DNA from 3 places in the Paenibacillus sp. PvR098 genome. Region 3 is predicted to be linked to each of the others. Evidence: riboswitches for the same ligand, from Rfam matches in the RefSeq annotation. Region 3 holds a riboswitch; each other region holds the start of a gene.
The links. Region 3 has a riboswitch for cyclic di-GMP ahead of JOE45_RS10800 (methyl-accepting chemotaxis protein). Riboswitches for the same ligand answer to the same signal wherever they lie in the genome.

Region 1 (10,483 bases), 1.7 Mb from region 3:
GGTGCCATGCAAATCATTAGAAACAAAGAAACGAATCAGGAATGGAAAGTGGCATGGAAGGAATCCTTACTATTCCCGTCGATGGAAAAAGGAGATAAGGTGAACGTTCGTACGCTGAAGGCGGAAAGGGGGGACATCTATGACCGGTTTGGCCGGAAGCTTGCTGCAAACGGAAGCATCGAAGTGCTAGGGATCGTTCCGGGTCAGCTTGGGGATGCGAAGAAGGAAATAATCGCCAAGCTCGCGGAGAGGATTGCGGTTCCGGAATCGTTTATTCAGCAAAAACTCGCGGCTTCATGGGTCAAAGATGATGCTTTCGTACCCATCGTCAATGTGACGGGAGATCGGGGTAAACTTGATTTTAGCGATTTGCAGGGGGTAACCAAAAGAGAGAAAAGTGCAAGGATATACCCATACGGAGAAGCTGCCGCTCATTTGACCGGGTATATCCGACAAGTCACTTCCGAAGATATCGAAAAGCATCCGGAAAAACGGTTCGGTCCTACCGACGTTGTCGGGAAAGCGGGAATGGAGATGCTTTACGAGGATCGACTAAGGGGACGGGACGGTATCCAAATCACAATCGTCAAAGCGGAAGGACAGGTAAAAGAAACGCTTGCCAAGGTCGAGCCTGTGAACGGAGAGAATATCCATACGACGATCGATGCGCTGCTGCAGGATTCGATTTATCGATCGTTGAAGGCAGACGCGGGAACGGGGGCCGCCATTCACCCCCGGACGGGTGAGATTTTGGCGTTGGTCAGCAGTCCGGCTTACGATCCGAATCTTTTTATTCAAGGGTTATCTTCGGAACAATGGAATTTGTGGAACGAAGACCCCAAGAAGCCGCTTTTAAATCGATTTACAAAACTGTACGCACCGGGTTCCGTATTTAAACCGATCACTGCTTCTATCGGATTAAAGCTTGGGGTAAGCGCGGTCAATGAGATCAAGACCATCACTGGATTACGGTGGGCGAAAGATGAAAGCTGGGGCAGCTATTATGTGAAACGGGTAAGAGATGTTCCCGTCGAGAGCCTTACGGACGCTATCGTAAACTCAGACAATATATACTTGGCCCAAGAGGCAATCGAAATCGGTGTGGACAATTTCAGCAAGGAGGCCAAAAAATTCGGGTTTGGAAGGCCCTTGCCGATTTCGTACCCGTTTCCCCAAGCGAGTTTATCGAACAACGGTTTAACCAGTGAGATCCTGTTGGCCGATTCCTCCTACGGACAAGGAGAAGTCGCGATGAGTCCGCTGCACCTGGCCTTATCCTATACCCCATTTATCAATGGAGGGGAGCTGATAACGCCAGTACTGGAGCTTATGGAAGGCGAGGAGCCTCGGGGCAAACCATGGGGAGAGCCGGTTCTGGCTCCGGAAACGGCCACAGCGGTAAATCGCATGCTGCTTGAGGTTGTCGAAAATCCTAAGGGTACAGGACACGGATCGTATGTAAAAGGTCGTCGGATTGCGGGGAAAACCGGTACAGCGGAGTTAAAAAGAAGCAAAGAGGAGAAAGGTCAAGAAAACGGTTGGTTCGTGGCTTATGATGCGGAACGAACCGATATATTGATGGCGGTCATGATCGAAGATGTGCAGAATCGCGGCGGGAGCGCTTATGTCGTAAGAAAAACGGCACCTGTTCTCCGAGAGTACCTAGAGGGTCGGCATTGAGAAGTTAGTTTGATAAACCGATATAGAAATGCGATATTTTTAGTAGGTACCTTTGTAAAGGTTGAAGGAGGGAGACAGGCAGCATGTTTTTTTCGATGTTTGTGATAAGTATCGTCGTTTCTTTTTTTTCCACCGCTGGTATTATGCTGATTAAAGCAATCTTTCAAAAGCAGCTTACTGCAAAATGGCACTATAATTTATGGTTTTTATTGATGGTTGCATTAACGATTCCGTTGATCCCGAGTCATTTTTTTCAATTCGGAACGGTTTTTGCCGGCTTCGATGGGAGTCTATACAATGGAATAGGTTTTTCTGCAACCGGCTCAGGAACTCAAAACCCTGGAAATGCGAATGGGCTGCAGGAATTTACGATTTCCGTAAATCGTTCCGCTCCGGCATTTCTTCAGATCATTACACCCGCAGTTTGGTTTGCCGGGATGTTCGCCTTTGCTATGTTAACCATGCATTCTTGGCTCAAAATCAGGAATATGAAAAAGAGGTCCCGTCGCGTATCCAATCAAGAGGTTTTAGACTTATTAGAGCGGTGCAAACAACATCTGCATATGGATAGAGATTTGATCGTCTTGGAATCGCCGCTTGTAAAATCTCCGATGTTGGTTGGTTTGTTTAAGACGTATCTTGTGTTTCCAGTCCAATTCACCGAATGGCTTTCTCTAGACGAAATAAAATATATTTTTCTGCACGAATTGAATCACTTGAAACAAAAGGATAACATAACGAATTATGGGATCGTCGTGTTTCAACTCATCTATTGGTTCAACCCCCTTGTTTGGATCGCATTTAAAAAAATGAGATTGGATCGTGAAATCGCCTGCGATATCGCTGTGCTGCAATCATTGGACGACCATTGCCATGCCGAATACGGCCATACGATTATCAACTTTGCGGACAAAGCGTCACAGCCTATGAATTTCGCTTTGGCAAGTCAACTCGTCAGTCCAAAAAGCCAAATCAAAAAACGCATCGAAACGATTGCAAGATTTCAGGCTGAATCAAAGGGGTTGAAAATAAAAAGCCTCGCTGTTTTTTTGCTTGCGGGCGTCTTCGTTTCAAGTCAAATTCCGCTCGTTTCCGCGATGGCCCGCGATGACGATCAACGCTATTCCTTTACAGGCGAACGTACCGTTTACGAGGATCTAAGTTCCTATTTTTCCGGTTATGAAGGAGCTTTTGTATTGTACGATCTGCATGCCGATCAATATCGTATTTACAACGAACGGAAAAGCACATGGCGGGTTTCCCCGGATTCCACTTACAAAATGTATAGCGCTTTGATTGGTCTGGAGTCCAACGTCATTTCGGACAAAAATTCCAAAATCGAATGGAATGGCGATATGTATCCATATGAGGCATGGAACAAGGATCAAAATTTGTCTACGGCGATGAAGAACTCCGTAAATTGGTATTTCCAAGCTATGGAGAGCAGGATGGATCGGACGAAGCTGCAGGCATATATAAAACAATTAGGCTATGGGAATGCTGACATTTCCGGTGGAACGGAGCCGTTTTGGCTGGAATCTTCATTAAAAATTTCTCCGGTTGAACAGGTACAACTTTTGAAGGCATTGTATACAAACCAATTTGGATTCCAGGAGAAACATATCCAGACCGTGAAAGATGCGATAAAATTGGAAGAAAAGGATGGCGCGCATCTTTCCGGCAAGACAGGTACGGGCGCTGTCAATCATAAAAATATAAACGGATGGTTTATTGGGTATGTAGAGAACAATGGCAATACCTACTTCTTTGCAACGAACATTCAAAATGAAGATCACTCGAACGGGAGTAAGGCGGCGGAAATCACATTAAAAATTTTGAGGGATAAAGGCATATATTCATGACATCTTGGTGGATCCGCCGAACATTGCAACGGCAGATTTCCCAAGGTAGCATGTAAACTACACATGTAATTTATGAGGGGTGACGGGGATGTCCAAACAAGTGCCAGGAATTTCTGAAGCAGAATGGGAAGTCATGAATGTGCTTTGGGAAAAGGCTCCACAAACCGCTAACGAGGTCATCCACTCCTTGCAGGAAAAAACGGATTGGAAGCCTAAGACGATTCGTACTCTATTGGATCGTCTGGTCAAAAAAGAGGTAATCGGCGTCAAACAGGATCAAAGGGTTTATACCTTTATTCCTCTATACACGCAAAGCGAATGTCAACGCGCCGAGACACAATCTTTTCTTAAACGAATTTATGGCGGGACGATGAAATCGATGCTGGTTCAGTTTATCGAAGAACAATCTATGACCGAGGAGGAGATCAAAGAGCTGCGCTCCATTTTGCATGAGAAATCCGAAAAGCGTAAAACATGAGCAATAGACATTGAAAGTCAGTCAAGCTTCTTCGGAAGTTTGGCTGGCTTTTTCTTTTTTTGATATGGATGCGATACGATCATTAAAAGTACACATTGTTAAAGAAAATCAGTTATAATGGATAAAAAATAAAAACAAGAAAGCGGGAACAGCATGGGCCGTAAGTGGAACAATATTAAAGAGAAAAAAGCGTCAAAGGATGCCAATACCAGTCGTATTTATGCAAAGTTTGGGCTCGAAATCTATGTGGCTGCAAAGAAGGGCGAACCCGATCCAGAATCGAATCAAGCCTTGAGATTCGTACTGGAGCGAGCAAAAACGTACAATGTGCCGAGAGCGATCATTGACCGCGCGATTGAAAAGGCAAAAGGCAGCTCTGATGAAAACTATGAAGAACTTCGATATGAAGGCTTTGGACCGAATGGATCCATGGTCATTGTGGATGCTTTGACTAACAACGTCAACCGTACCGCTTCGTCTGTGCGTGCTGCATTTACCAAAAACGGTGGGAACATGGGAGTAAGCGGTTCGGTAAGCTATATGTTTGATGAAACGGCTGTCATTGGCGTAGCGGGTAAAACAGCTGATGAAGTAATGGAGATATTAGTGGAAGCCGATGTAGACGTACGCGATATTCTTGAGGAAGATGAAGATGTTGTCGTTTATGCTGAACCTGACGCATTCCATGCAGTACAAGAAGCATTCAAAAAGGTTGGCATAACGGATTATACAGTTGCAGAATTAACAATGCTTGCACAAAATTACGTAACACTTCCAGAAGGCACTGAGGCACAATTTGAAAAATTGATAGATGCATTAGAGGATCTGGAGGACGTTCAACAAGTATACCACAATGTGGATTTCGTTGAATAATCCGACAATTCTAACGTATCTTTATTAAAAGAAGTGGGGACTTAGCAGTTTTCGGTATCGACAACGGAAGCCAAACCTCAGGTGGTTGAGGCTGGCTTATTTCGTCGGGACAGTCGCTGCATGCGGCTTGATCTGTTAGTCGGGTATGATCTCTGTTCGAGTTTTAGTGGTGGAGACAATGGCTGCTTGGGGTCATGCTCAGCGATCCGTTGCGTGTATGATTTTGATTGAAAGGTATGCATAGAAAGAACTCACTCTGTACTATGAGATGTGGGTTCTTTTTTTTCCTGATCCGACTCCGAAACGAAATCCCGCTTTAACGATGGAAATCCGTTGTTATCTCGTTATCCCCATCCAGTCATGACTATTCACGTTCCATAATATCACCTGGCATCCAAGTGTCTGACATAATTTGGCAGGGTAAAGACAGACAGGGAGGGAGCTCTTATGTTAAGCCGTTATTCTATTTGAAATGGGCAGCCGTACTTCTGCGATCGTTCCGATTCCGACTTTACTGCGGAACGTGATGTTGCCGTTATGGTCTTTAATAATTTTTTTACAGACGGTCAGCCCTAGGCCTGTGCCCTTTTCTTTCAAAGTGAAAAACGGTTCCCCCAGCTTCGCAACGCGATCTTCCGGAATTCCGATTCCCTGATCTTCAACAGAAATTAATAGCGTTTCTTGATCTTCCTGCTTCGTTTTTATGAAAATTTGACCGCCCTCAGGCATTGCTTCAAGAGCATTCTTTAACAAGTTGATAAATACTTGTTTCAAATGGTTATCGACACACGTGATCAGGGGAAGCTTATCTTCGGCCCGAAAGGTTACCAACGTATTATGCAATAACGCTTGCGGGTGCATAAATGCAATGATTTGCTCTAAAAGCTCCTTGATATTGGTTTCCTTGACCATCTGGACTTGCGGTTTGCCTAAATAGAGCAGTTCGTTGGTGATGGTCTCAATCCGATCCAGTTCCTCATACATGATGTCTAAAAAAGAGGGCTTAAACGTTTCTTTCTTCATTAATTGAATGAACCCTTTCAGTGACGTTAAAGGATTGCGGATTTCATGGGCAATACCCGCCGCGAGCTCGCCAACCATGGATAGCTTCTCGGTTTCTCGTATGAGTTCTTCTGTTTGTTTTCGTTCCGTAACATCCCTGCTAATCACAACGACCTTATCTATTTCACCTTTGATGCCAAGCACCGGCATGTAATGGGATTCAATCCAAACCCAATGACCGCTTTCATGCAGGTATCGGCATTCCGCTCGGGCCGCTTTTTTCTCTATGACGAGTTCCGTCCAAAGTTGAATCAGCTGAGGATAATCTTCTGGGTGTATCATTTCTTTGATCCCTTTTCCTATAAATTGTTCTGTTCTTAAACCGATGACCGGCAGATAAGAGGGAGAAAGATACACTGCGTTTCCCTCCACGCTCAGAACAGCAATTAAGTCCGAGGAATTTTCCGCAATCAACCGATAATTGGCCTCGCTGTGTTCTAACCTTTCTTTTGATTGGCGAAGTTCTTCCATAACTTTGTAAGATTGCCTAAGGGATTCTATAAAATGATAGGAGAAAATCGAACCCAAAATAAAAGCAACCGCAAAGTGTAAAAGTTCAGGATCAAACAAACTGGAGTAAGCTCCGAGGTACCATAAATAAGCATAAACTTCTATCATGACCGCTAAGGTGATCGTGTACCATTGCTTAGATCTTGGGATTTGTGACTTCATAATAATTTGAGTGATGGTTATCGTGCACATGAGACTCATTAGAAAAGCTACCGGAGAAGAATCGGTAAACATGAGAATACGAAATATAAAAAGCAGCAGGGAGGAAACCAGCGTAGGGATCCAACCCCCATAAAATAAAGCGAGAACAACGACGATTTGCCGCAGATCTGCAACATTGCCGTTGAGCGCCTTGCCAATATACATTAAACAAACGCCGATGACCCCGTAAAAAAAACCGATGATCAGTTTATCTGAGAGCGGAGAAAACCAATTCAAAGGCTTTCTGCGATTGGTAATATACCGTGAAATGAGAAAAAGGGAAGAAAGAAGCAAACTTATATAAATAATTAATTGTAGAACCACACTATTACCCTCCTAATGGTGTATGACAAAATGATGTATGAGCAACGGTAGAAAATTTAATATTTTTCCGATTTGAGATGTTGATAGCTTAGCTGTGTTGTGTATTTATTATATTACAGTATGAACAAGGACAAAATACCTAAAAATAAAGCCTACCCGCTCGAATTGGTATTGCGGCATACGCATAAAGCAATGTGAGCCCTAATGTCATAGTGGAATCAATAAAAAATATGTCTGTATTTTCCTGCTACGAGCCTTACTATGGACGGATAAGGAGAAAATGCCGGAAAGTGTTCATATGTATGTGATGTCGGGGATTTAATCATTCGTTCCTGAATTGCTACTTGATATTAGTAACACCAGCATGTTACTATGAGTTAGTCAATTTGTCGAAAATTGTCATTTTACCAATTGAAAAAGGCAAACCTGTCGAAAGGCAGGGACGCAAAGCCACGGGTCTAAAGTTTCATGCTATGGCAGCCGGGCCGTCAATGGGGGAAAAAGAGACTGCCCCGTTTTTTATAATGGGGACAGTTTCTTTTTTTATTAGGTATCAAAATCAGGGAGGTAATGCCGAGCGCGCTTAACGGAACTTCTGGAAACAAAGGTAGTATACAGTGTACAACTCAGAGGGGGAACACACAAGCATGTTGAAAATGAGCATTAAGTACCGACTAATGATCGCGTTTCTAGTGATTTTAATTTTGCCATGCAGCGCCATCGGATGGTCTTCATATCAGAATGCAAAGAGCCAGATTACCGAGCAAATTGAGCAAAATGCAAGCATCAGCGTTGATTTTACGAACAATCAAATTAAGGATATTATGGCCTCAAGCTTATCAAATATCGATTATTTGGGGAAAAATCTTAATGCTGATTTATCGGCTCCGGAGATCCGAAAAGTATTTGAAACATTTTTGGAGATAAACGCTGAATTTGAAAATGTACATTTTGCAACGCATAACCGTGCAATGTATACATTGCCTGAATTAAAGCTGGCCGCAGACTTTGATCCTTCCAAACGGCCGTGGTTTATTAAGGCCATGGAAAGTAAGGGGAAAGCTGTCGTTAATGATGCCATCGCCTCCGCGGACGGGTCAGGTAATGTAGTGGTAATCCAATCGAAAACATCCGATGATGGTTCTGGGATTGTGGGCGCGACATTGAAGCTATCAAAAATGGCTGAACAAGTGAAAAACATCAAGGTAGGCCAAAAGGGCTATGTCATTATTATGGACAAAGACCAAAAAATCATTATCCATCCGACGGAAAAACCAGGCTCCAAAAGCGAATCCGAATCGACCGCAAAGTTTTACGAGAAAGCCTCTGGAACGGTTGACGTTAATTTTAATGGTGAGCAGAAGAAGGCGGTATTCGTAACTAATCCGGACACCGGATGGAAAATTATTGGAATTGTTGATGTTTCGGAGATCACGGAAGCGACCCGAGGCATTTTCCTTACGACCATCGCAGTTATTGCTGTAGCTATGGCACTTGGAATCTTGCTCGTATTCTGGATTGTCCGTTCCATAACTACGCCTCTAAGAGAATTAATGAATTCGACTGAAGAAATCGCAGACGGAAATCTGACCGAGGAAATCGTAATTCGTTCCAACGATGAATTAGGGCAGCTATCTGTCTCCGTTAACCAGATGGTACATAAATTACGAGGTTTAATCGGGGGAGTGATAGATTCCTCTGAAAGAGTCACTGCCGCATCGGAACAAATTTCTGCAACGACGCAAGAGATTGCCGGCGGAAACGCATCACAGGCAGAAGCCGCGCAGAACATGCAGGAGCTGTTCAACGAATTGTCCGTGGCAATCAATTCCGTTGCAGAAAGCGCAGAGGAAGCGGCTGAAATGGCTTCTAAAACGACAGGCATCGCGCATGAAGGCGGAGATATAGTCAAAAAATCCATAACCGGCATGACCCAGGTCAGCTCGCAAATGACACGACTTGAGGAAGACTCCAATAAAATCGGGGATATTATCGAAGTCATTGACGACATCGCGGAGCAAACCAATCTGCTCGCCCTTAACGCAGCCATCGAAGCCGCACGCGCCGGAGAACAAGGCAGAGGATTTGCAGTGGTCGCGGATGAGGTTAGAAAGCTCGCCGAACGCAGTGGTGATGCAACCAAGCAAATTACAGCTATTATTAAAGGGATGCAGGAAAACACTCGTAAGAGTGTAATGGCTGTTTCTGAAGGCGTGAATCATTCCGAAGAGACAGGGAAAGCCTTTGAAAGAATTATTGAAATGATTAACGAAACGGAACGTAAAGTAGGCGAAATTGCGGTTGCGTGTGAAGAGCAGGCTGCCCAGTCCAACGAGGTGATGCATTCGATTGAAAACATCTCATCCGCAACTGAGCAGGCGGCTGCGGCATCAGAGGAAACGGCGGCGACTGCACAATCACTCTCGCAGCTTGCCGAAGGCTTGAATGAGTCTGTATCTATCTTCAAAATTAAATAAATAACATTGCGTATGGTTATTCCGCCATTGAACGCATATAGTTATCACCGCTTCCTATTGCCATAGTAGGGTTCCTCCTTGGTGACTTTAGCAATTACCAAGGAGGAATCCTATTTTTTGTTGTAAAGAGCTAGCGATAAGAGATTTCAAAGAAAAGTTGGTAAGTGGACTAAAATTAAATAGAAGTAAAAAAGGAGACCTCAGCCGGGTCTCTTTTTTCTTGGCTTACATTTCGGATGTTCCCTTGTATAAGAGGAAGGTAAATGGAAGTCCTGCTTCGTGAGTATCTAGGTCGTACCGTCGAAATCATATACGCCTTGACCGTGAAAACAAAATCATATGAATTCTAAATTATTTTTTAGGAGAAAAGCGTGATAATCACCGTCTCAGCTAAATAGAATACATACTGTTTGGTTAATATTTCCAACACGAAATAAATTGAAGAGAAGGGATGTAAAGCAAATGGCGGACGATATCCATTATGGGAGAATACCTGCTCAAGGAAAGACCAAGGGGAAGATCGGGGTGTTGGTCGAGTCCCATTATGATGAGACCGAGTTTCGGGCGTTTAATGAATATTTTCCTAAGAACGGTTATTCAGTCGATTATATCAGCCATTTGTGGGGGAAAGAATATCTGGACTTTGTGGGCAACGATGGTACAAGCTGTGTCAGGGTGGACGTGGAGGTATCCGACATCCGTACGGAGGATTACTGCGGTATTGTGCTGATCGGTGGTTACGCTATGGACCGGCTGAGATATGAGGCGAATCCGAAGCAAGGTCAGCTCAATCAAGCGCCGGCGGTTCAATTTCTGAGGGCGGCGGTTGAAGCATTGAACCGGGGACAGGTGAAAATCGGAACCATTTGCCACAGCCTCTGGCTCTTCTGTGCAGATCCGCAGCTGCTTGCCGGCCGAAAAGTGACCTGTGCGCATAATGTCATATCGGATGTACAAAATGCAGGGGCAGAGGTTGTTTTCGAGGGAGATCAGACCCAAGAGCTGGTCATTGACGG
Region 2 (10,483 bases), 710 kb from region 3:
CAGGTATTTTGCGTATAACCTTATTCATGTTCTCCCGCATCCCCCTTTGAGTAAAAACATTCTAACATAGGACGAGCCTAATTCACTATAGGTAGTGCGGGAAAATAAAAAGCCCCCGCGCGAAAGCTGCGGAAGCTTAATGAATGCAGAGTAACTCTGTTCAATTGTTGAGCTGATCAGCCTCAGAAGCCGCTACGCTGAAAATCATCCTTACAGCCGAGGCTTGTCCTTGCCGGACCGCTGGATAGACTAATTTTCACGCTAACAACGTTGTGCCGTCGGCTGCCGACCTACAAGAGCTTCTTGCGCATGCGCACGTGCCATATGCCCGCATCAATAAACGGCTCGGGCGAGATCGTCTCGTACCCGAGCTTACGGTAGAATGACTCAGCCTGCGTCTGCGCATCCAGGATGACCGCAGGAACGCCTTGGGCCCGAATGTCAGCCTCCATCGCTTGGATAAGCTCGCGGCCGATTCCACGTCCGCGATAAGACGCGAGCACGGCGATTCGCTGGAGCTTTGCCGTCTGCCCGTCATACATCCGCCAGCGGGCAGCCCCAACAGGCTTTGAGCCTTCGGTTGCAAGAAAATGCCGGCAAGCCATCCAAGAATCGTCGAACTCATCCATTTCGAGATCTGGCGGTACCTGCTGCTCTTCCACAAACACGTTTATTCGAACGGAAAAGCAGCCTTTAAGCTGCTCCTCCGTATGTACGAGTATGATGTTGAGATTCAAACTGCGACCCCCAAGTCTATTCTAGCATCCAGGTTTCGCCCGGCTGCATCGCTCTGCCCGTGATTCCCTTAGCTGTAAGGCTTTCCGCGAACGCTTGCGCATCCTGCTGGATTGGCGGGAACGTATTAAAGTGCAGAGGTACAACAGTTTTGGCTCGTAACCACTCTGCAGCTAGTGCCGCATCCTGAGGTCCCATCGTAAACACATCGCCGATGGGTAGAAACGCCAGATCAATTTGGTTACGCTCTCCGATCAGCTTCATATCGGAGAACAGTGAGGTATCCCCGCTGTGAAGAATGGTTAACCCGTTCCAGCGAATGATATAACCGCCCGGCATGCCTCCATAAATGATCTTCTTTTCTTCCTCAAGCACGATGCCGGAGCTGTGAAACGCTTGGATCATCTCGATGTCTGCATAACCAAGAGAGGTGCGGCCGCCAATATTCATAGCAAACGTCTTCGTCCCCTGCCAGCTCATGTACGTTGCCAGCTCGAAGGTAGCGATGACAGTGGCATCATTTTTCTTTGCGATCGGAACAGTATCCAGAATATGGTCCTGGTGTGCGTGTGTAAGTAAAATGTGCTCTACCTGTAGATCCTCCGGTTTCGTAGCGGCCAAAGGATTACCTGAAATGAACGGATCGATGATCAGAGAGTGCCCTCCGTGACTAAGCTGCACGCAGGAATGCCCATGATAGTGGATTTCCATAATTTTTACTCCTCCTTGGTATTGGAATGGATTGCCCATTCAGGCAAGCGCTTCATTCATTGTATCAAAGAAACGGCCACAAACTCAAAAAAGAAGAAAACCGGCTCCCCGTTCTTCTCCTCTTGTGGATACGATGCTGCAAAGCCTAATGCGTTCAGGCAAAAGCCTTCATTAAAGCCTCCCTGACGCGATCTTTGTTAAAGGGCTTGACGATAAAATCGATAGCGCCCATCGATACTGCTCGAATCAGAAGCGCCTGCTGCCCCATGGCAGACACCATGATGACTTTCGCCTCCGGATCCAACCTTTTGATTTCCTGCAGCGCGGTAAGGCCGTCCATCTCCGGCATGGTAATATCCAATGTAACCAAATCCGGCTTAAGTTCAGAATAAAGCGTAAGGGCCTCTACGCCATTACTCGCCTCGGCCACAATTTCATACCCGAATTCATCCAAGGCATTTTTCAGAATCATTCGCATAAATAAGGAATCGTCTACGATTATTATTTTTTTCACCCCGGATTACCCCCACTTGAATGTTGTATGTTCGCAAGGATAAACGGCTTCCATGACCTATAAAGGGCACGTGCGTTGGTCAAGATGATTCGTAAGACTCGTATGAACCTTGCGATATACATGCTGATTCACTAAAAAAGACCTCCCTATAGCCGTATGGGAGGCCCGCATCAGACGATATCCTCTGGTCCTTCGGCTGCTGGCGACTTAGTTAACACATTAGTCCCTTTAGCTTGCTTCCTTGACTTCCGTCAAGTTTGCCTTGCTCGAATGAAACCGATTGTAAAATGTATTATAGCATCCTATGTCGAAAATACAAGAGCGAAAACGCAGACCAACAGACCGTTATACGGCTTCCTTTAAATAGTTAACAAACGCATCCGGCTGAAGCGGAGCCCTGTAGTAATAGCCTTACACTTGGTCGCGCACGACTCAGATCTTGGTATTACTCTCTCCATCATACCACAAATAAACCGTATTGTCGGCCTGAGGGGTCAAAAGAAAAATAAGAGCGCTTCCAGCTTCGAAATTGAGAAGCCGGAGGCGCTGAAGGTGTTGAGAGATTACCGTCATATCGACGAGGTTCATGTTAAAGGGACAAGTCAACCAACTGTCAAGGCGGTTTGGTACCTCTCTGGGTGATGGAGCTTGTATGGCCGAGGCCATCCCACTGGCAAGTACCCTCAGGAGGGACTACATGCTCATTGTTTCTCCCTTGTTGCTCGCTAATTCCTTCTGTTCACCGAACAACAATTTGAGAAGCGGAGGTGTAATCAAGGTAGTCAGAATGACGACAATGATAACCGATGTGAAAAACGCCTGTGGTAGAAGATTCATTTCGAGTCCAATGGCCGCAATAATCAAGGCCACCTCGCCGCGGGATACCATGCCCGCTCCGATGCTTAAAGACGATTTCCAATTAAAACCGGTCACACGTGCTCCCAAGCCGCATCCGATGATCTTAGTCAATACGGCCATTACAGTAAGCCCGGCAATGAGCGGAAGCTGGTCCATAATCCCGTCAAAGGTTACGGAAACACCGATACTGACAAAAAACACGGGAACGAACACTGCATAAGCGATTGGCTCCAGCTTGTGCACGACTTCTGTCTTAAAATTCGTTTGGGCCACCGCGATCCCTGCTGCGAACGCACCGATAATACCAGCGATTTGCAGCGACTCGGCAAGGTAAGAAAAACCGAAGCAGACGATCAGTGCAGCAGTAATGACCGTTTCAGACACGCGCAGCGGTGCGATCCGTTTCATCACCCATGGAACGACCTTCCAGCCGAGAACAATGATGAGAGCAAAGAACAGTACTTTTTTGCCTATCAGCAGCCCTAAGCTGACGTCCCCGCCGCCCACAAAAAAGCTCATCAAGAATGCAAGCAGAATGACGACCAAAATATCGTCAACGATGGCTGCGCCAAGAATAGTAACGCTTTCTCTACTTTTTAATTGTCCCAAATCCTTAAGCGTTTGCACCGAAATACTAACGGAAGTCGCCGAGAACAGTAAACCCAGGAACAACGATTCGGCTTGCCCAAGCCCCATGAGTTGCCCTCCGTAGTATCCTCCAAGCAGAGGCATGATTATCCCTCCGACGGCCACTGTAACCGATGAATTCCGGTTCCGGTTTAACTCCTGGACATCCGTTTCCAAACCGGCAATAAACATCAATAACAAAACCCCGATTTGGCTGAACGCTTGCAGCAAATCTGAATTTTGGATCCATCCCAGCAACGCGGGTCCAATGAGGATACCCACGATGAGCTTGCCTAGGACAGCAGGCTGGCCAAGCCTTACGCAGAGGTCCCCTGCGAGTTTCGTGCAGACCAAAATGATTAATAATTGAAAGAAAAACAGCAAAGCCTACCACTCCCGTCATAATTGATTTGCAGCACAAAAGGAGCCTGTACAGACTGATTGCGTCTGTGACAGGCTCCTCCTAAGAACTGCTAATATTCATTTGTTGACTCTATTATTATAGCATTGGATATACTAATAATTCAAGAGTTTTATTCGTTTTAACGTAAACGCCATGCGGCATCGTTCAATCACAGTTCGTTACGGAAAGCTCGCGGGGAAGTGTGCTTATCGATGACCACGCACCCCATTCCCGTCATTTCCGCCCAGTCGGATATATGCACCCGCAGTAACGGTGTAAGAGAAGACCGTGTGATGGGCACCCCCCGCCAAAATCCAAGCCTCAGCCGAGTCCCGCAGCGACGGCTGCGGCTTACGAAGCTCAGCTTGAACGGTATAGACGAATCTTGGTCGAATCCAGCGATCATTCGCCTGGAATGCTCACCCACCTCTTTCAAAGGTACCCCGGTTCTTTTTGTATTTCTTACCTTAAAGCGGCGTACACTAAGAAAGTTCAGAAGGGTGGAGCATCTATGCTTATATTTCAATTAGCTATCATATTGCTAGCATCTAAAATGGCCGGGGACATCAGCAGCAGGTTAGGACAACCCTCCGTACTTGGCAAACTACTTATAGGTATCGTTCTTGGCCCCACTGTCCTGGGAGTCATAACTAACACGGAGATCCTTAAAGAATTCAGTCAAATCGGTGTTATACTCTTGATGTTTATAGCTGGTCTTGAAACCGATACGAAGGAGTTCAAACGTACAGGGAAGAGCTCGATATATGTAGGCATACTTGGAATTATTGCGCCCTTATCTGTAGGCTATTTAGCGGGTAAAATGATCGGACTCCCACCAATAGAATCCGTATTTCTCGGTCTATTGCTGTCAGCCACAAGTGTTAGTATTTCTGTCCAGGCTCTTAAAGAGATGGAAAAATTAAAATCTAGAGAAGGAACAACCATACTTGGTGCTGCGGTAATTGATGACATTCTTGTCATTATTGCACTGGCCTTTGTCATGAGCTTTGCAGGCGGCGAAGTAGACTTAGCATCGGTGATTTTGAAAAAGGTTTTATTTTTTGCTATGGCGATCCTTATTGGATGGAAAATGGTACCTTGGATCTTAAAAAAATTTGCGCCTCTTCGCGTAACGGAATCCGTGATTTCTGCCGCACTTATCATTTGTTTCGTTTACGCATATTTAGCTGAATATGCCGGGGTAGCAGCCATTATTGGAGCTTACATTGCGGGTGTAGCGATCAGCTTAACTAAACATACACATGAAGTTGCTGAAAAAGTGGAAACGATAAGCTATTCTTTATTTGTTCCTGTTTTCTTTACATCCATTGGGGTCACCGTTGAGTTCGTGGGGATCACGCAAAATACATGGCTTATTGTAGGTTTAAGTGTAATAGCAATACTTACAAAACTGTTTGGCTCAGCCTTAGGAGCTAAATTAGCGGGCTTTCGCTGGAGGAATTCTTTTGGCATAGGGGCTGCAATGGTTTCTCGCGGCGAAGTGGCCCTAATTATTGCCGCAATGGGATTAGATTCCGGCCTCTTGAACAGTAATATGTTTGCTGTGATTGTTATTGTTATATTAATAACAACATTAGTAACTCCTCCAATGATGAAGCTGTTTTTCAATACGCCAGAACATGCAAAGCAAAGCTCACCATAAATCAACTCAGGTACGCCCGCATCACGAGTTTTCATTTTACGCAAGAAGGAGCCCTTTGATAGGACTCCTTCTTCATTTACAACCTATTCGAATAACTTGGGGGGTTCCTTGTGCGATTCCGATCGGATCCGTGGCGTGACGTCCTTCCTTAGCGGCTCGCCCATAGTCTCGGGACGGTTAGGAACATACGGCGGGGGTGTCTGCTTTATTTGCGGTAAATAAGGTACTCCCGTTGCCTCCAAACGTGCGCCGCAGTCTGTACAGAATTTCGCCTGCTCGGGAACAGATAGACCGCAAGCACACCGTTTCTCATGCTTCAATAAACGGATCTGTTCTTCTAATTCACGGATTTGTACCTCCAGGGCTTGATTCTCCTGCGAATACATTCGTACCGATTTCTCCGCCATGCTAAGGTCTGCCGATTTATAAGCCTCGTACACCTCTAAACCGATTTGATAGATGTTTTGGTCAAGTTGTTTTCGCTTCGAATGGATTTGCGCCGATATTTTGGTCACCTCTATAGCTTGTTGGGCTTTATCTGCCGCGCGGCTTGCCCCTTGCTTTAGCTTAGACAAGAAATGGTTCATGCTGCAACCCCTCCTACTCCTAAACATTCCCTATACTGTATCATACCGAATATCTTGCTGGTATATAACCAAATTCACGCGGCTTGAAACAACGGATTTCAAAACACGTGGATTTAAAAAAACAGAGCTGCGTCTTTCGCAGCCCCATTGTATTATGTCCATTATCCAGCTTGACCCGTTCTAAGCCTTCTGGTCGCTTTAATGCTATCGTAATACTCAGGACTGCCGCTGACCAGCCAATTCCGGTGTCCTACAGCCGTTTCATCCTGCTCCGGCTCTCCATACGACCATTCCTCGCCGATCCCTTCAACGTAATCTTTCATCAGCATCAGAAGGGCAGCGCTCCATTGCCGTGTTCCTCTGATAGTAGGAACCAATGGATAATATTTATCGTAAGCCGCACGAATCAGTGTATGGACCACTTCCTGCAGCATTCCCGGAATATCCGCTTCCTCTACCTTTGCCGCGAGCGCGGCGGGCATCTCTGGCTCGTCTGTAGCTGCATGCTTCTCGTAATCCTCCGGCGTGACGAAACCTTTTTGCATGGCCATCCACAACTTCATGCGGTCGAGCGCTGGCTTGTACGCTACAGGTACCGAGATGGTCAGCTCCGGCTTCGGATCGTCAAGATTTATGACGAACGATTCTTCAAACTTATTCAGCTTTACGTTTCCGCGTACACCCAGCCATCTTAAAGCAAGCAGCCCATGCGTTCTGGCTTTTGGATCGATCGCCTCGTTGCGGCAAACCCTCCGCAGCATCTTTTCACTGCGAGCATCCGGAATCATGCACAGCAGACGGATTCCGGTAAGCACCGATTCCGCATCTTGCTCGAGCCATATTTTGATCTGCTCATAAACGTTATCAAGCGGCTCTGCCATCAGCCAATCGAGCTCAATCCGCCGGTTCGCATATTCGGAGAGACTTAGAATGCTCTGCTCCTTAAGCGTCGCTTCCCCGTAACGTTCGACCAAATCCCGATACGATTGCTCCAATTCCTCGGCCATCTGCATAAACGACTGCTTCTCCTGAGTGCTCAAGCCGTCCCGGGTAAGCATGCTTCGCAGCCATTCCGCCATGGCTCCAGGGCTTTGCCGCCACATCATCATGGCAAATGAAATCATTTCCTTATCGTAAGGAACTTCTTGCTGCATGGCAAAACGGGCAAGAATCGTTTGTACATCATACTCTTTACGCATCAGGCTCAGGGACAGTACAAGACCGTTCCATGCGTTACCGTTTTCTTGATTTTCCACAATCGCGCGATAAAAACAAAAAGTTGCCGCCCCGTATGATTCGGCTTGCAAGTATTGTCGGCCCAATCCGCCGAAATCCCCGTATTGACTCATCGAATGTTCTCCCCCATGATGATGTTTGAATATATGACAAGTATACATGACAACCTAGCCGTAAGAAAGCTTTGTTTGTTCGAGATTAGCGCAATCTAAACCCGTATAGAAAAATTCGGAGGCGATGAACTTGTCTTATTACTGCGCAGTATGTAATGGAATGGAACCGCTAGAGTACCCCTGCCCTGTATGCGGACATCCGGCGAGTGATGAAGGAAAACTTAGCGATTTTTACGGACCTTACTCCCCTTACCGGCCCATCGATGATCTAAAGATGATTAACGGGTACGACGAGGACATGAAGCTGCATTTATGTATTCATTCCGTCTACTGCACTGAATGCTGTAAATCTTCAACATATCCAGTAGAGGAAAAAAACGGACTGAACTAAAAAAAAGCTGCAGCTTCATTTAAGCTAGCTGCAGCTTTTTAGCCCTGCGTCCGTATTTCATTTTAAAGAATTTCTCGAACAGCTGTTTGACCATCCGAATTTCAGAGGGAGTAAGCTTCATAATCGAGAAATACGTTTGAACCTTCTCATCTTCTATAAACTTGTCCCATGTCAGGACATGATCACTTGATAAAGCTTCGTCCAGACTGGACGCAATTTGTTTTTTAATTCCGCCCGTACATATTTTAAATAAATCTTTACCATAATATCGTTCAGAAGCGACGGTCTCTGGTTTGATCCGAAGCAGCTGAACCGCATTCAGCGCATCATCGAGTGCAGAATGGTGCTGACCGATCGGCTGCAGTTCATAGCCCGCCAACGCTTTGTGCAGGCCTCCTTCGAACATTGAGGTCATATCAATCAGTTTCGCAAGCCATTCGTCAGCGACTCCGTTTACTTTACAATCCACGAATAAATGAAAGTAATCGCTGCCGCCCCAAGCCAGCATCTTATAATCCTCTCCGCAAAAATCAATAAACTTGTCAATCACGTTTCGAAACCGATCGCTTTGAAGCAAGGTTTCTTTCGGAATGCCTGTAAACTGTAAGGCGAATTTATTTAATCGAAATTTGGGGCGAATGTAGCTTTGGAACGTATCTACAATCTCAAATCGGTCGTCCAGCTTGACTGCCCCGATTTCGATAATTTCCATAGGATGAATGTCATAATGCTTTCTGCCGTTAAACTCTAAATCAATGACGATATAATGCATGTCTTATCTATCACCTCTTTTATAAGAATACCACGTTCAGCTTGCGTTTCCTACCATTATTCATTGCCATTTCATGTTCAAATGCCAATATTTAACGCTTAAAACCTCGCTTTTAATCCTATATGATGGAGTTATCACCATGATATAGGAGCTGATAGATTTGCTTAAGACCGCACGAATCGCAGGTCTCACCGCCAGCCTGCTGCTGTTTTCAGGAATAGCATATGGAGCTACATACACGATCCAGCCCGAAGATTCCCTTTGGAAGATTGCGACAAAGCACAAAATAAGCGTTGCAGCATTGAAGGAAATGAACGGACTGTCGTCGGACGTCATTTATCCCGGACAAGCCTTGAAGGTTCCCGGCCATACCGCATACACCGTGAAAAACAATGAATCCATGTGGGATATCAGCAAGAAATTTGGCATCACCTTAAACGCATTGATTGCCGCAAATACGCAAATTGCAAATCCGAATAATATTTGGAACGGTTTAACTGTATTCATACCGGATGCGCAGGTGGCAAAACCCTCGTTAACTAAGCCGGCTTCTTTAGCTGACGGTCTTTTTCCTTTGTCTAAGAACAGCTATCAAGGTCCTCTAGTAAATAACTACAGCGACAACCGAAGCTGGTCGCCAACCGTCAATACCGACCGTAAGCATGAAGGAGTCGATATTGTCGCTGCTAAAGGCACTCCGGTCTACAGTGTATACGATGGCGAAATTATCAATTTTGGCTGGAATGAGTATGGAGGCTACCGTGTGACGGTTCGGGTGAACAGCACAACCGTGTTTTATTATGCTCATCTCAGTAAATATGCGGCAGGCATTGGAAAAGGGAGCAAGGTGAAGAAGGGGCAGCTGCTTGGATATGTCGGCAGTACGGGATACGGCCCCGAAGGCACGGAGGGAAAGTTCGAACCTCATTTGCATTTTGGAATTTATAAAACCGACAAATCTGCGTGGTACACGGTGGATCCGTTCCCCTATCTGAAATGGTGGGAAACAAACCGCTAAGCCGCGTCCAAAACATGCTCAGCCCCCCATCCTCTTTTAGGATCGGGGGGCTTTCACTACATTCCCTCCTCACAGAAAAACCCGCATAGCGCGGGCTTTACAATCTTAATTGTTTTCCTTCTGACCTACGACCGTATCGGTCCAGGCTTCGTAGCATTTGATAATGGCGCTCATATCCTCCGCACCCAATCCGCTGTTACACGCCGTTTGGAACACCTGCTTGACCGAAGACAACACAGGTACCGGAACCTGAAGCGACTCCGCCAACCGGTTAGCCAGCTTTAGATCCTTATGCATCAACTGTGTCATGAACTGCGCTGAAAAATCACGATCGACCATCTTGGGGCCTTTCATTTCCGCCATTCCGCTGCGTCCTCCACCGCCGGCTAGCACCTCCAAAAATCGTTCCGGGTCTCCCCCTGACTTTTGAATCATTACCAGGCTCTCGGAAAGCGCCATCAAATTGGCCGCTACCAGCATATTATTGGCAAGCTTGGCATTCGCCCCGGCTCCGCTGCCTCCCATGTAAATCGCTTTTTTACCCATAATATCAAAGAAAGGAGAACATTCGTCAAAGATTTCGCTTTTTCCTCCAACGATGAACGTCAGCATGCCTTCGATGGCCTGCGGCTCACTTCCGGTCACCGGGGCGTCAAGCATTTCCACACCGTAAGAGGCCAATGTTTGTGCGAGCTTTTGGCTCAATTCCGTATAAATGGTGCTGCAGTCCACCACAATCCGCGGCTTGCTTCCGGCTGCCTCAGCGCAAACAGAAACAATGCCATGCTCACCCAAGTATACTTCCTCTACAGCCCTATCATCCGTTAGCATGGTGAAGACGATATCCGCTTGTGC
Region 3 (10,483 bases):
GTAGAGGATGGTCGACCGCTTCGCAGGACGCCTTGCAAATTTGAAAAAAGGCTTCAAACGAGTCAATCAATGTTCCGTCCAGATCAAATAAAACGGTATCAATGATATCAGGAAGGGTATTCACACGTGCCCACTCTCCATATGTTTAAGATGCAGTTCATCTCGCAGAAACGCCATGAATAATCTGGCTTCCTCCGACATTTTTAGATCTTGGTTAAAAATCAGTCTTAACTCCGTTTGTAGTGGTTCGCATCGAAGCGGTAATCTCACTAAATGTCCTTCATTGATTTCATGTTGAACGGTAAATGACGACAAAATAGCGATTCCCGTTCCTCGTTTTACAACTTCAATAATAGTTTTGTAATCTTCCAGCTGTATAACCACATTATACGGGTTTATTCCTAATTTATTAAGAAAACCACGCATCATTTTGTAATAAACGGATGTTTTTAATCCGCCAACATACGAGTAATTCCCCAATTCCATCGGGTCGATGCTTGTTCTGTTTGCCAGTTCATGGGTTGGTCCAACGACAAATGCAAGATTTTCATATCTAAGGAGCTCAGAATAGAGTCCATCAATAGGTTGAAGGACCGTTACCAATCCAAAATCAGATTTGCCCTCAACGACATGATGGATCACGACGTCCAAATTTTGACTGTAAATAAGAATATCAATGTTGGGGTGGGTTTTGTTAAATGAAGCCAGATAGGAAGGCAGCAATATATTCGCAATGTGGGGCTGTGCAATGATGGAGAACTGTTTTTGCTTCTCCTGTAATTTTTTTAAACTAAGTTCGACTTGATTGGTTTTGGAGGTGATTTCCAGCGTATAGGAGTATAGAATTTCTCCTGCTTCGGTTAGTGTTGCCTTTCTCCCAGGGTCACGGGTAAAAAGCTGTTTGCCCAATTCCTGCTCCAAAGCTTGAATATGAGCACTAATGGAAGGCTGGGTGATGCCTAATTTTTTGGCGGCAGAACTGAAGCTTCCGGATTGGATCACGGATTGAAAAATACGCAGACGGTGTATTGTCGATTCAAACAATTTCCGAACCTCCCTTTGATCACCTATAACCGATTAGCTATGGGTGCATAGTTAAAAAGCGTATTGTTTAAGGGAATGTAAGCGATTTATAATTTGATTATCGAAAATTACCAAAGCACCAAATTGCTTAGGTAATGCATAATAGCGCAAGCCATACTGAGATTCTAGTATACCAATTATTTTAAGTCTGAACAATCTTTACCTTTAAACCATTTCATATTCACAAGGAGGGGTTTCAGTTGGCTAAGGATTTACATCAGTTTTTAGAAGAATACAAGGAAAAAGAACCTACGCAAGTTATTGAAATCGATCGGGAAATAAGTTCGGAGCAAGAGGTAACCGCTATTGTTTTGGAGCTTGAAAAACAGCAAAAATATCCCATCTTGATATTCAACAATATCGTTCACCCCAATGGTCACAAAGCAAAGTTTCCATTAGTGATGAATTTGCTTGGGTCACGTCAGCGGTGCGCGGATGCCATGGGCGTTTCTTACGATAATGCGGGTACTGAATACTTCCGGCGGACACGCTTGAACAGGATCGACCCGGTTACGATTTCTAAATCTGAAGCCCCCGTTAAAGAAGTAATATATAAAGGAGATGAAGTGAATCTTTTTGACATCCCGGCGATTAAACATTTTAACTCTGACCCCGGCTCTTATATTTCAGCAGGTGAGCTGACCACAGCTGATCCGGATACAGGGATTGATAATACAAGCCTGCAAAGAGGCTGGATTGTCGGGCCCAGGGAGATCCGATGCTATTTAGCTAAACATACGCATAACATGCTGAATTTCAGAAAGTATGAAAAGATGGGTAAAAACATGCCGGTGGCCTATTGGGTGGGGCATCATCCAAGCGCTTATTTGGGAGGCCAAGCGAGATTAGGCTATCCGGAAAGCCATTACGCAGCCATGGGAGGACTAATGGGTGAGCCGCTCAGAGTCGTTCCGTCTGAAACCTTTGGGGAGGAACTGCTTGTACCCGCCGATGCGGAAATTGTAATCGAGGGATACCTTGAAGCGGGAGAACGATATCCGGAAGGTCCGTTCGGGGAATACACCGGATATACGGGACCGCAGATTCCAAATCCCAAATTCATCGTTACTGCGGTCACTCAACGAAAGAATCCGTATTGGATGAATTTTATCGTGGGTACGGCGGGAGGACAGCAATGGGGCAATTATGTTCTGGAAGGGTTAATTTATGAAATTGTAAAAAATAGCGTGCCCACCCTTCAAAAAGTACATTTACCTTTATCGGCTCAGGGGCGTTTTCATGTTTATCTACAGTTCAAAGATCCGAGGCCGGGAGATGCACGTGAAGCGATCATGCAGACGTTAACGATCGATCCGAGAATTAAACATGTATTTACTTTTGATGATGATATCGATATTCATGACGAAGCGGAATGTCTTTTTGCTTTAGCGACAAGGACCCAATGGGATCGGGATGTCATGGTGTTCCCTAACACAAGAAGTGTCGGTCTTGATCCGTCGGCGGATGAGGATTCGGTCACTACCAAAGGCGGAATCGATTGTACGATGCCGGCCGGAAGAGCCTATTCCAACCGGAATGCGATTGATAAAGAAGTGGCGGAGAGGATTAAAGCCGTGGAATACATTGATCCAAACATTTTAAATCAGGTGAAGTCAGAAAAACTGTAATACATCTCATATCGATGATCAAACGAAGGGAGATTGGTTTGGCTATGAATAAAGTGTACTGGTTGACCTGTCCTGAGTGCTATTTTAAATATTATGTCGGAAGGGAGCTTCTTGAAATCAAAAACTTTCCGACGGTATGTCCGAAATGCCATTATGAATATCTTCCCGAGCAATCCGCAACGAAAATCGAAGGTGTGAAGTAGCGCCTTTGGATATCATCATACTTTGTTTACAAAGGGGGGAACGAGATGTTGAGTAAAGCTTGGGGCAGAAGAAAAGGTGCTTTTTTTACTGCTGTATTAGGTTGTCTAATTGCAGCCTCTACAGCTTGCGGCGGACAGACGGCTGCTCCCAAAACAAACCCGAATGATCCCCAAAACACGAATGCCACCCTTTTAGGATCTACCAGTACGGACTCCGGTTGGGAGCAAATAGTAAATGAAGCGAAGAAGGAAGGAAAAGTGGTATTGTCCGGTTCACCGAGCCCGCTCTGGAAAAAATCGTTAGTGGATGCCTTTGAAGCGGAGTATCCGGGTATCAAAGTGGAATATACGGGAGCGAACAGCAGGGACTTCTGGCCTCGTGTCAAAAAAGAACAGGAGCTCGGACAATATTTGTGGGATCTGCGTGCGGGTGGAGTTAGCGGAGATGCTTACGAATCAAAAAGGGCAGGGCTCTTTGATCCTATCCGACCATTGATCCAACCGGAAAATACCAAGGATAGTGTTTGGTTTGGCGGGTTTAACGGAGCTTTTGTTGACAAAGAAGGCCAATATTTTTTAAGTTACCTTGCTTTTGCAGAACCAACCACTTTTGTAAATCGGGATTTTATATCGGAGGCTGAGTTGTCTTCATCAAGTCAGCTGTTAGATCCAAAATTTAAAGGAAAAATATCGATACAAGATTTGCGAGGCGGAGCGGGTCAAAGTTCAGCGGCGGCCCTTATGAATATGTATGGAGAAGATTTTATAGTAAATCTGTTAACCAACCAGGGCTTGGCCATAACCTCGGATAACCGCCAACAAGCTGAATGGCTCGTTAGAGGGAACTATCCTATCACCATTGGATTCAATGCTCCGGAATTGGCGCCGTTTGCTGCGCAAGGACTAGGGAAAAACATTGTTACGTTAAAAGATGACATGCCTCCGCAAGGTACAGGGTTTGGCGCATTGCAGCTTTTGAAAAATGCCCCTCACCCCAACGCTGCCAAAGTATATGTAAATTGGCTTCTGACTCATCAAGCGCAGCAGCAGCTGGTGAATGCCGTAAAATTAAATAGTCGTCGTCTGGAGGTCCAACCTGGTGATCCAACTACGGTTTTGGATATGCAAAATAAGGATAAATATTTTGTGCACTCTAGAGAAGAATATGTTGATTTAAAGCTGCGAATTATAGAATTGGCCAATAAGCTGCTGAAAAAGTAATTTCTTAGAAAAACATTTGGGCTGCATCGCACCTTTGGATGATGCCCAGAAGGGCAATAAGCTTTGATGAACAACAACCTCACCCTCCGTTTTTCACCATGCGGACCAGGGTGAGGTTTTTTGATTTAGGGAAGCTTTTTGTTGGATTGCCAAAATCAGCAAAAGAGAAAATAACGCCTTGCTCCCCTTGTTTTAATGAAAAAGATTTGGGACAATAATAAATAGGTTATTAGCTATTCGGCCGCTGAAGCAGAGGGCTGAAATTTATCGTTTTGAAAAGAGGGCAACGAATGAATAAGGAATCCATATATGGATTGACATTGGATCAACTGACAGCATGGCTTATGGAGCAAGGCCACAAAAAGTCTCGCGCGGCACAAGTCTGGGATTGGCTTTACAGGAAACGGGTAACGGACTTCTCAGAAATGATAGATGTCAATAAAGAGTGTATTCAACTATTAGAGGATCATTTTGTCATCCAAACCTTAACAGAACACATTAAGCAGGAATCTGAGGATGGAACGATCAAGTTCTTGTTCAAGTTAAGTGATGGCAATCTGATTGAAACGGTATTAATGCGACATAAATTCGGTTTATCGGTCTGTGTGACCACCCAAGTAGGCTGTAACATCGGATGCAGTTTTTGTGCAAGCGGGTTATTAGCCAAAAGTCGTGATTTATCCGGCGGCGAAATTGTGGAACAGATTATGAAGGTACAGCTTCATCTGGATCAAGCGAAGCAGGACGAAAGAGTGAGTCACGTTGTGGTGATGGGGATCGGCGAGCCATTTGATAATTTTAATAATCTGGTGAATTTCCTGACCGTGATTAAAGATCATAAAGGATTGGCTATTGGCCCGAGACATATCACCGTATCGACCAGCGGCCTTGCCGATAAAATTGTTGAATTTACCGATGCCCATTTGCAGGTGAATTTGGCGATCTCACTGCATGCGCCAAATAACGAGCTGCGAACGCGGATCATGAAAATTAATCGTGCCATTCCCATAGAACAATTAATGCAGTCGATTGATTACTATTTGGAAAAAACGAACCGCAGGATTACGCTGGAATATATTCTGCTTAAGGATGTAAACGACCGCACGGAGCATGCGCTGGAGCTGGCTGACCTGATTGCCGATAGACGACAGCTCGTGAATGTAAACTTAATTCCATACAATCCGGTGGACGAACACAGTCAATATCAGAGAAGTGAACAAGAATCGGTAAGGGCGTTTTATGACACGTTGAAAAAGCAAGGCGTTAGCTGCAGTGTCCGACTTGAACACGGGACCGATATTGATGCCGCTTGTGGACAGTTAAGAAGCAAACAAATCCAAGTAGGGTAAATAACTTGGGATAGAGTACATGCGTATCCGTTCATTTGGGTACGCATTTTTTTGCCGATAGAGCGCTATACCGAATTATCAGTAACAACCAGCTTTAACTTCAAACGAACATTGGAGCAGCGGCGAGTACTTTATGTTACAATGGGCTGTAGATCACGATGAGGAGATGACTACACATGAGCGAACAAATCAATGAGAAAGAGCTTGTAGAATACATAGCAAGCAAAACGAACGTGGACTCCAAAAAAATTATGCTAGTGTTAAAGCATGAACAGAAATTTATCAACAGTGCGAAAGAGAACACCAAGGGAGAGGTAGAAATTGATAGCGACGAGCTCGTCGATTACGTAATGAGCCAGTCCGATGTCCAATTAGATGAACTGACCGTTGAAGCGATTTTGGACGCCGAGATGGACTACTTGATGGACAAAGGCATGGCGGGTTATGAGGATTAGCCGTATCTAAGGCCGCATAACTCCTATATAAGTAAAAGCCGATTCCCAAGTGATAGAGAAAGGGGATCGGCTTTTTCGTATGTATATGGTTTCAACAGGAAAAAGCAGGTTGCCTGAGCAACCTGCTTTTGCTTAGTAGAGGATAAGACTGCTGCTTACGGCGTCAGTTCTGGCGCCTTACGGTGATGCGTGTTCTGTTCAAAAGAATAGGCTAGTTTGAGCAGTGTCGCTTCACTGAAAGCCCGGCCGAAGAAATCCACACCGACTGGCAGTCCTTCAGAAGTAAATCCTGCCGGAACGGTTACCGTTGGCCAGAAGGTAAAGGTGCTGAGCTTAAAGCCTTCACCGATCGACTGGTATTCTTTCATTTGAGTTGGATCAATTTTGACTGGCGGATTAGCTGACGTAGGAAAGATAAGTGCGTCAAGCTGGTTGTCCGCCATCATTTTCAGGACGGCATTTTGCGCATACTTCGTTCTGTAAAGCAAGATATCTTTGTACTCTACCGAATCCAACGACTCGCGGCTGTTACGCTGCTTGAGCATGCCTTCGTTGGAAGGATGGAAGTTACCGTCTTTGATGATTTCATCCAAGGAGCTGTAAGGAGCGCCTTCGCCGAGCGATTTTAAGTAGTTGTTGAAGTCGAATTTAAATTCCCAAGCGCTCAAGCTGCCGTACTTGTTGATTTCGGCAAAATTCGGAATGGTCACGTTGTCTACAATAACGGCTCCGGCTTTCTTCATATCCTCGATCGCTTGGTTCATGACCTTGTTGACTTCCGGATTCGTACCGAACACTTCGCGGACTACACCGATACGGGAGCCTTTCAGACCTTCCTTGTCTAGGTATGCTGTGTAATCAACAGGTACTTGGCCAACGCTCTTTGCTGTCGAAACGTCTTTCGGATCATATCCAACAGTTGCGTTCAGAATCAGAGCAACATCCTCTACGGAACGGGCCATCGGACCGCCTGTATCTTGCGCGTTGGCAAGCGGCGTAATGCCGTCAACACTTGAAAGTCCAACGGTTGGACGAACGCCTACGAGACTATTGAACGAAGATGGAACACGTACGGAACCTCCTGTGTCAGTCCCCAAACCTACTGCAGCAAAATTGGCTGCAATTGCTGCGCCTGTGCCGCCGCTGGAACCACCCGGTACGCGGGTGAGGTCATACGGGTTTAAGGTCTGACCGCCTAGAGAGCTGACCGTCGTATACCCGAACGCGAATTCGTGGAGATTGGACTTGGCCAGAATAATCGCACCGGCATCCTTCAGTTTTTTCACTTGGGTAGCGTCGTCAGGAGCCATAGCGTCTTCCAAGCATTTACACCCGGAAGTAGTGGGCATGTCGACTGTATCGATATTATCCTTCACGATGACCGGGATGCCGTGCAGTGGGCCTCGTGGTCCTTTCTCGGCACGTTCCTTGTCAAGCTGATTCGCTATTTCAATCGCCTGAGGATTCAACGTAAGAATAGAATTCAACGCGGGTCCTTGGTTATCATACTTTTCAATCCGGTTCAAGTATTGCTGAACAAGCTCCTTGGATGTTAGTCGGCCTGATTCCATCGCCTTCTGCATATCCGTAATGGTAGCTTCGGGAAGCGTGAAAGGCAATAAGTGACTGTACACTCGGTTGGCGAGTACGGCTGCGTCCCCGTAAGTGAGCGGTTTGCCGTATCCGAACGATTCGGACGATACGCCGTTCATCAGTCCCGCTTGTCTGACGTTCAAAATCGAAGCCGCATAAGGACTGTTAGCAGGAACATCGGTGTAAACAAATGTTTTCGCATAAGGAGTTTTAATGATTTGATTCAGCACGGAAGCGGATTTTTCACGGGTGAGCGCTCCGTCGGTTTTTGGAGCAGCAACGTCCACAGAGGTTCCGGCGGCTTTGCCTGCGGCATGAAGAGCGTCGATGAAATCTTTCTCCACTACGGAAGAATTGAGCTTGGAGGTTTCCTTGAATACCTCCGGGAGCCAGCTTTGGGCAACGGCTATCGTTACTTCGGAAGACGGGTGAGAAGCGACCTGGATCGGATTAGCTGCAGGAGCAGCATACGCGGCTACAGGAACAAGTGCCAGGGTCGCAGCGGTATAAGTCGATATAAGTGCGTACTTCAATGGTTTCATACTCTACCTCCGTTTATGTAATGTTTATTGACAAAATCCGATTATAGTAGCTTACAAAAGAAATGTAAATAAACAACCAGAAAATTTTGTCGAAATTCATAACATAATTTGTATAAGCGGCCCAAATAAGTCTAATAATCGACAAAAAAATATATTGATTGACAAAATTGATCAAATTAATGTAATTTAATAAGATTGAAATTTGATTCAAAAGACCTAAAACATAATATTTCCTAGTGATAATGGCAAACTTATCCGAAAGGTGAGGGCGCAAAGCTGCGGGTCTAATGCGAAAGCGATGACAGCCGGGTTACCAAAAGGGGTAATAAAGGACCCTGTGTGGTCCTTTTTTTTATTTTTATATTGATGGGAGGCGCATGTTATAAGTTGCCAGATCGTTCACTATCATTGGCAGCTTCATTTGCAAAATAGATATAGTTAAACAGATAAGGTGTAACCAATTCAGAGATCATAAAAATGCCGGAAATGTTGTAGATGGTTGCTTTGCATTAAATATTAACTAACATGGGGGAACAAATGTATGATGAAGATGACAGTCAAAAATCGCCTAATGATTGCTTTTCTTGCGATTTTAATCTTACCATGCTCTGCTATCGGATGGTTTTCTTACCAGGAGGCAAAGAACCAAGTAAGCCAACAAATAGAGCTAAATGCCTATCAAAGTGTTGAAGTTACGAACAATCAAATTAAAGATATCATGGCTTCAAGTCTATCTGATGTCGATTACTTGGCAACTAAACTTGGTGTAAATTCATCTTATCCAGAGATTAGACAAGAATTGGAAACCTTCTTGACAGTGAACCCTGAATTTGAAAACGTACATTTCGCAACCAATACGAAGTTGATGTTTACCTTACCTGAGCTAAAGCTACCCGCGGACTTTGACCCTACGGTACGTCCGTGGTGGATCAAAGCTGTGGGTAGTGCAGGGAAGGCAGTCGTGAACGATGCCATTGCCTCGGCGGATGGGTCGGGTAATGTAGTGGTTATTCAATCAAAAACATCCAGCGATGGCGGAGGTGTTGTAGGCGCGACTTTGAAGCTATCCAAAATGGCTGAACAAGTGAGGAATACCAAAGTTGGGCAAAAGGGCTATGTTGCTATTATGGACAAGGATCGCAAATTCGTTATACACCCGACGGGAAAGCCGGGAACGAAAAGCGAAGATCCATTTATTGAAAAGTTTTACGAAAAAGACAGCGGTATTGTTGAGTATATGTTTAATGGACACCCAAGAAAGTCTATATTTGCCACTAACCCGGAAACCGGTTGGAAAATTATTGGTGTCATTGATGTTACAGAACTTTCGAGTTCCACCCAAGGCATCCTCAATACGACCATCGCCGTCATTGCCATCGCTATTGTGATCGGTATCCTGCTTGTATTTTGGATCGTGCGCTCCATTACTAGGCCGCTTAAAGAATTGATGAGTTCTACGGGGAAAATCGCGGGTGGAGATTTGAGCGAGGAAATCGTTATACGTTCCAAGGATGAACTCGGGGAGTTATCAAACTCCGTCAATCAAATGAGGATCAACCTTCGCCATCTAATTGGGCAAGTCGGTATAAATACGGATCATGTTGCCTCAACTTCGGAACAGTTATCGGCGAGCGCAGAACAGACTAGCAGAGCGACTGAACAAATTTCAATCTCGATTCAAGAGGTCGCGTTAGGCACGGAGAAGCAAGTTTCCAGTGCAACTGAAGCAACTGAAGCAGCTGCAGAAATCTCAAGAGGAATGAATCAGGCGGCATCGTCTATTCAAAACGTTGCAGATTTAACGAGCACTGCGAGCAATAAAGCAAACACTGGAAACACAGTCGTTAGGCAAACGGTTGAGCAAATGAATTTGGTACAACAGTCGGTCAGTCAAACGGCGGGTGTGGTTAACACACTAGGCGAAAAATCCAAGGAAATTGGGCATATCGTTGAATTAATCAAACAAATTGCCAATCAAACGAACTTGTTAGCTCTAAATGCCGCGATTGAAGCTGCACGGGCTGGGGAACATGGGCGAGGGTTTGCTGTAGTAGCTGACGAAGTACGGAAATTAGCTGAGCAATCGGGTGATGCAGCGGCTCAAATTCGTGAACTCATCCAAGAGATTCAAACGGAAGCGGATAAAGCGGTTGAGTCTATGAATGATGGTACATCCATTGTCCAAGAAGGTATTAAGATGGTTCATTTAACTGGTGAAACCTTCGGAGACATTGTAAATTCAATCGAACGGTTGGCTGCCGAATCCCAAGAGGTTTCTTCTATTGTAGAACAAGTTAATGTAAGCTCGCAAAGCATGGTGGAAATGATGGAAGCTGTAGCTAATATTGCCGAACAATCCGCAGGCAATACACAGAACGTCGCTGCATCCGCAGAAGAACAAAATGCCTC

Region 1: another riboswitch for cyclic di-GMP. It lies ahead of JOE45_RS19175 (methyl-accepting chemotaxis protein); the one in region 3 lies ahead of JOE45_RS10800 (methyl-accepting chemotaxis protein).
Region 2: another riboswitch for cyclic di-GMP. It lies ahead of JOE45_RS07270 (response regulator); the one in region 3 lies ahead of JOE45_RS10800 (methyl-accepting chemotaxis protein).

The regions. Positions count from the first base shown of each region.
Region 1 is NZ_JAFIBU010000001.1:3,877,385-3,887,867, forward strand. It holds gene JOE45_RS19150 (penicillin-binding transpeptidase domain-containing protein) at 1-1,680, shown strand, start outside; gene JOE45_RS19155 (BlaR1 family beta-lactam sensor/signal transducer) at 1,764-3,542, shown strand; gene blaI (penicillinase repressor BlaI) at 3,631-4,020, shown strand; gene JOE45_RS19165 (YebC/PmpR family DNA-binding transcriptional regulator) at 4,174-4,893, shown strand; gene JOE45_RS19170 (ATP-binding protein) at 5,344-6,990, opposite strand; cyclic di-GMP riboswitch class I at 7,400-7,483, shown strand; partial or broken gene JOE45_RS19175 (methyl-accepting chemotaxis protein) at 7,755-9,467, shown strand; gene JOE45_RS19180 (DJ-1/PfpI family protein) at 9,930-10,483, shown strand, end outside.
Region 2 is NZ_JAFIBU010000001.1:1,449,355-1,459,837, forward strand. It holds gene JOE45_RS07255 (ABC transporter ATP-binding protein) at 1-28, opposite strand, end outside; gene JOE45_RS07260 (GNAT family N-acetyltransferase) at 291-737, opposite strand; gene JOE45_RS07265 (metal-dependent hydrolase) at 754-1,446, opposite strand; gene JOE45_RS07270 (response regulator) at 1,601-1,960, opposite strand; cyclic di-GMP riboswitch class I at 2,152-2,232, opposite strand; gene JOE45_RS07275 (cation:proton antiporter) at 2,654-3,829, opposite strand; partial or broken gene JOE45_RS07280 (L-arabinose isomerase) at 4,018-4,207, opposite strand; gene JOE45_RS07285 (cation:proton antiporter) at 4,360-5,511, shown strand; gene JOE45_RS07290 (zinc ribbon domain-containing protein) at 5,595-6,098, opposite strand; gene JOE45_RS07295 (HEAT repeat domain-containing protein) at 6,260-7,447, opposite strand; gene JOE45_RS07300 (3'-5' exonuclease) at 7,858-8,610, opposite strand; gene JOE45_RS07305 (M23 family metallopeptidase) at 8,771-9,628, shown strand; gene JOE45_RS07310 (NAD(P)-dependent oxidoreductase) at 9,734-10,483, opposite strand, start outside.
Region 3 is NZ_JAFIBU010000001.1:2,156,562-2,167,044, reverse strand. It holds gene JOE45_RS24000 (HAD-IA family hydrolase) at 1-124, opposite strand, end outside; gene JOE45_RS10830 (LysR family transcriptional regulator) at 121-1,044, opposite strand; gene JOE45_RS10825 (UbiD family decarboxylase) at 1,284-2,711, shown strand; gene JOE45_RS24185 (cysteine-rich KTR domain-containing protein) at 2,726-2,914, shown strand; gene JOE45_RS10820 (ABC transporter substrate-binding protein) at 2,960-4,135, shown strand; gene rlmN (dual-specificity RNA methyltransferase RlmN) at 4,426-5,484, shown strand; gene JOE45_RS10810 (hypothetical protein) at 5,661-5,939, shown strand; gene JOE45_RS10805 (amidase family protein) at 6,095-8,074, opposite strand; cyclic di-GMP riboswitch class I at 8,309-8,392, shown strand; gene JOE45_RS10800 (methyl-accepting chemotaxis protein) at 8,616-10,483, shown strand, end outside.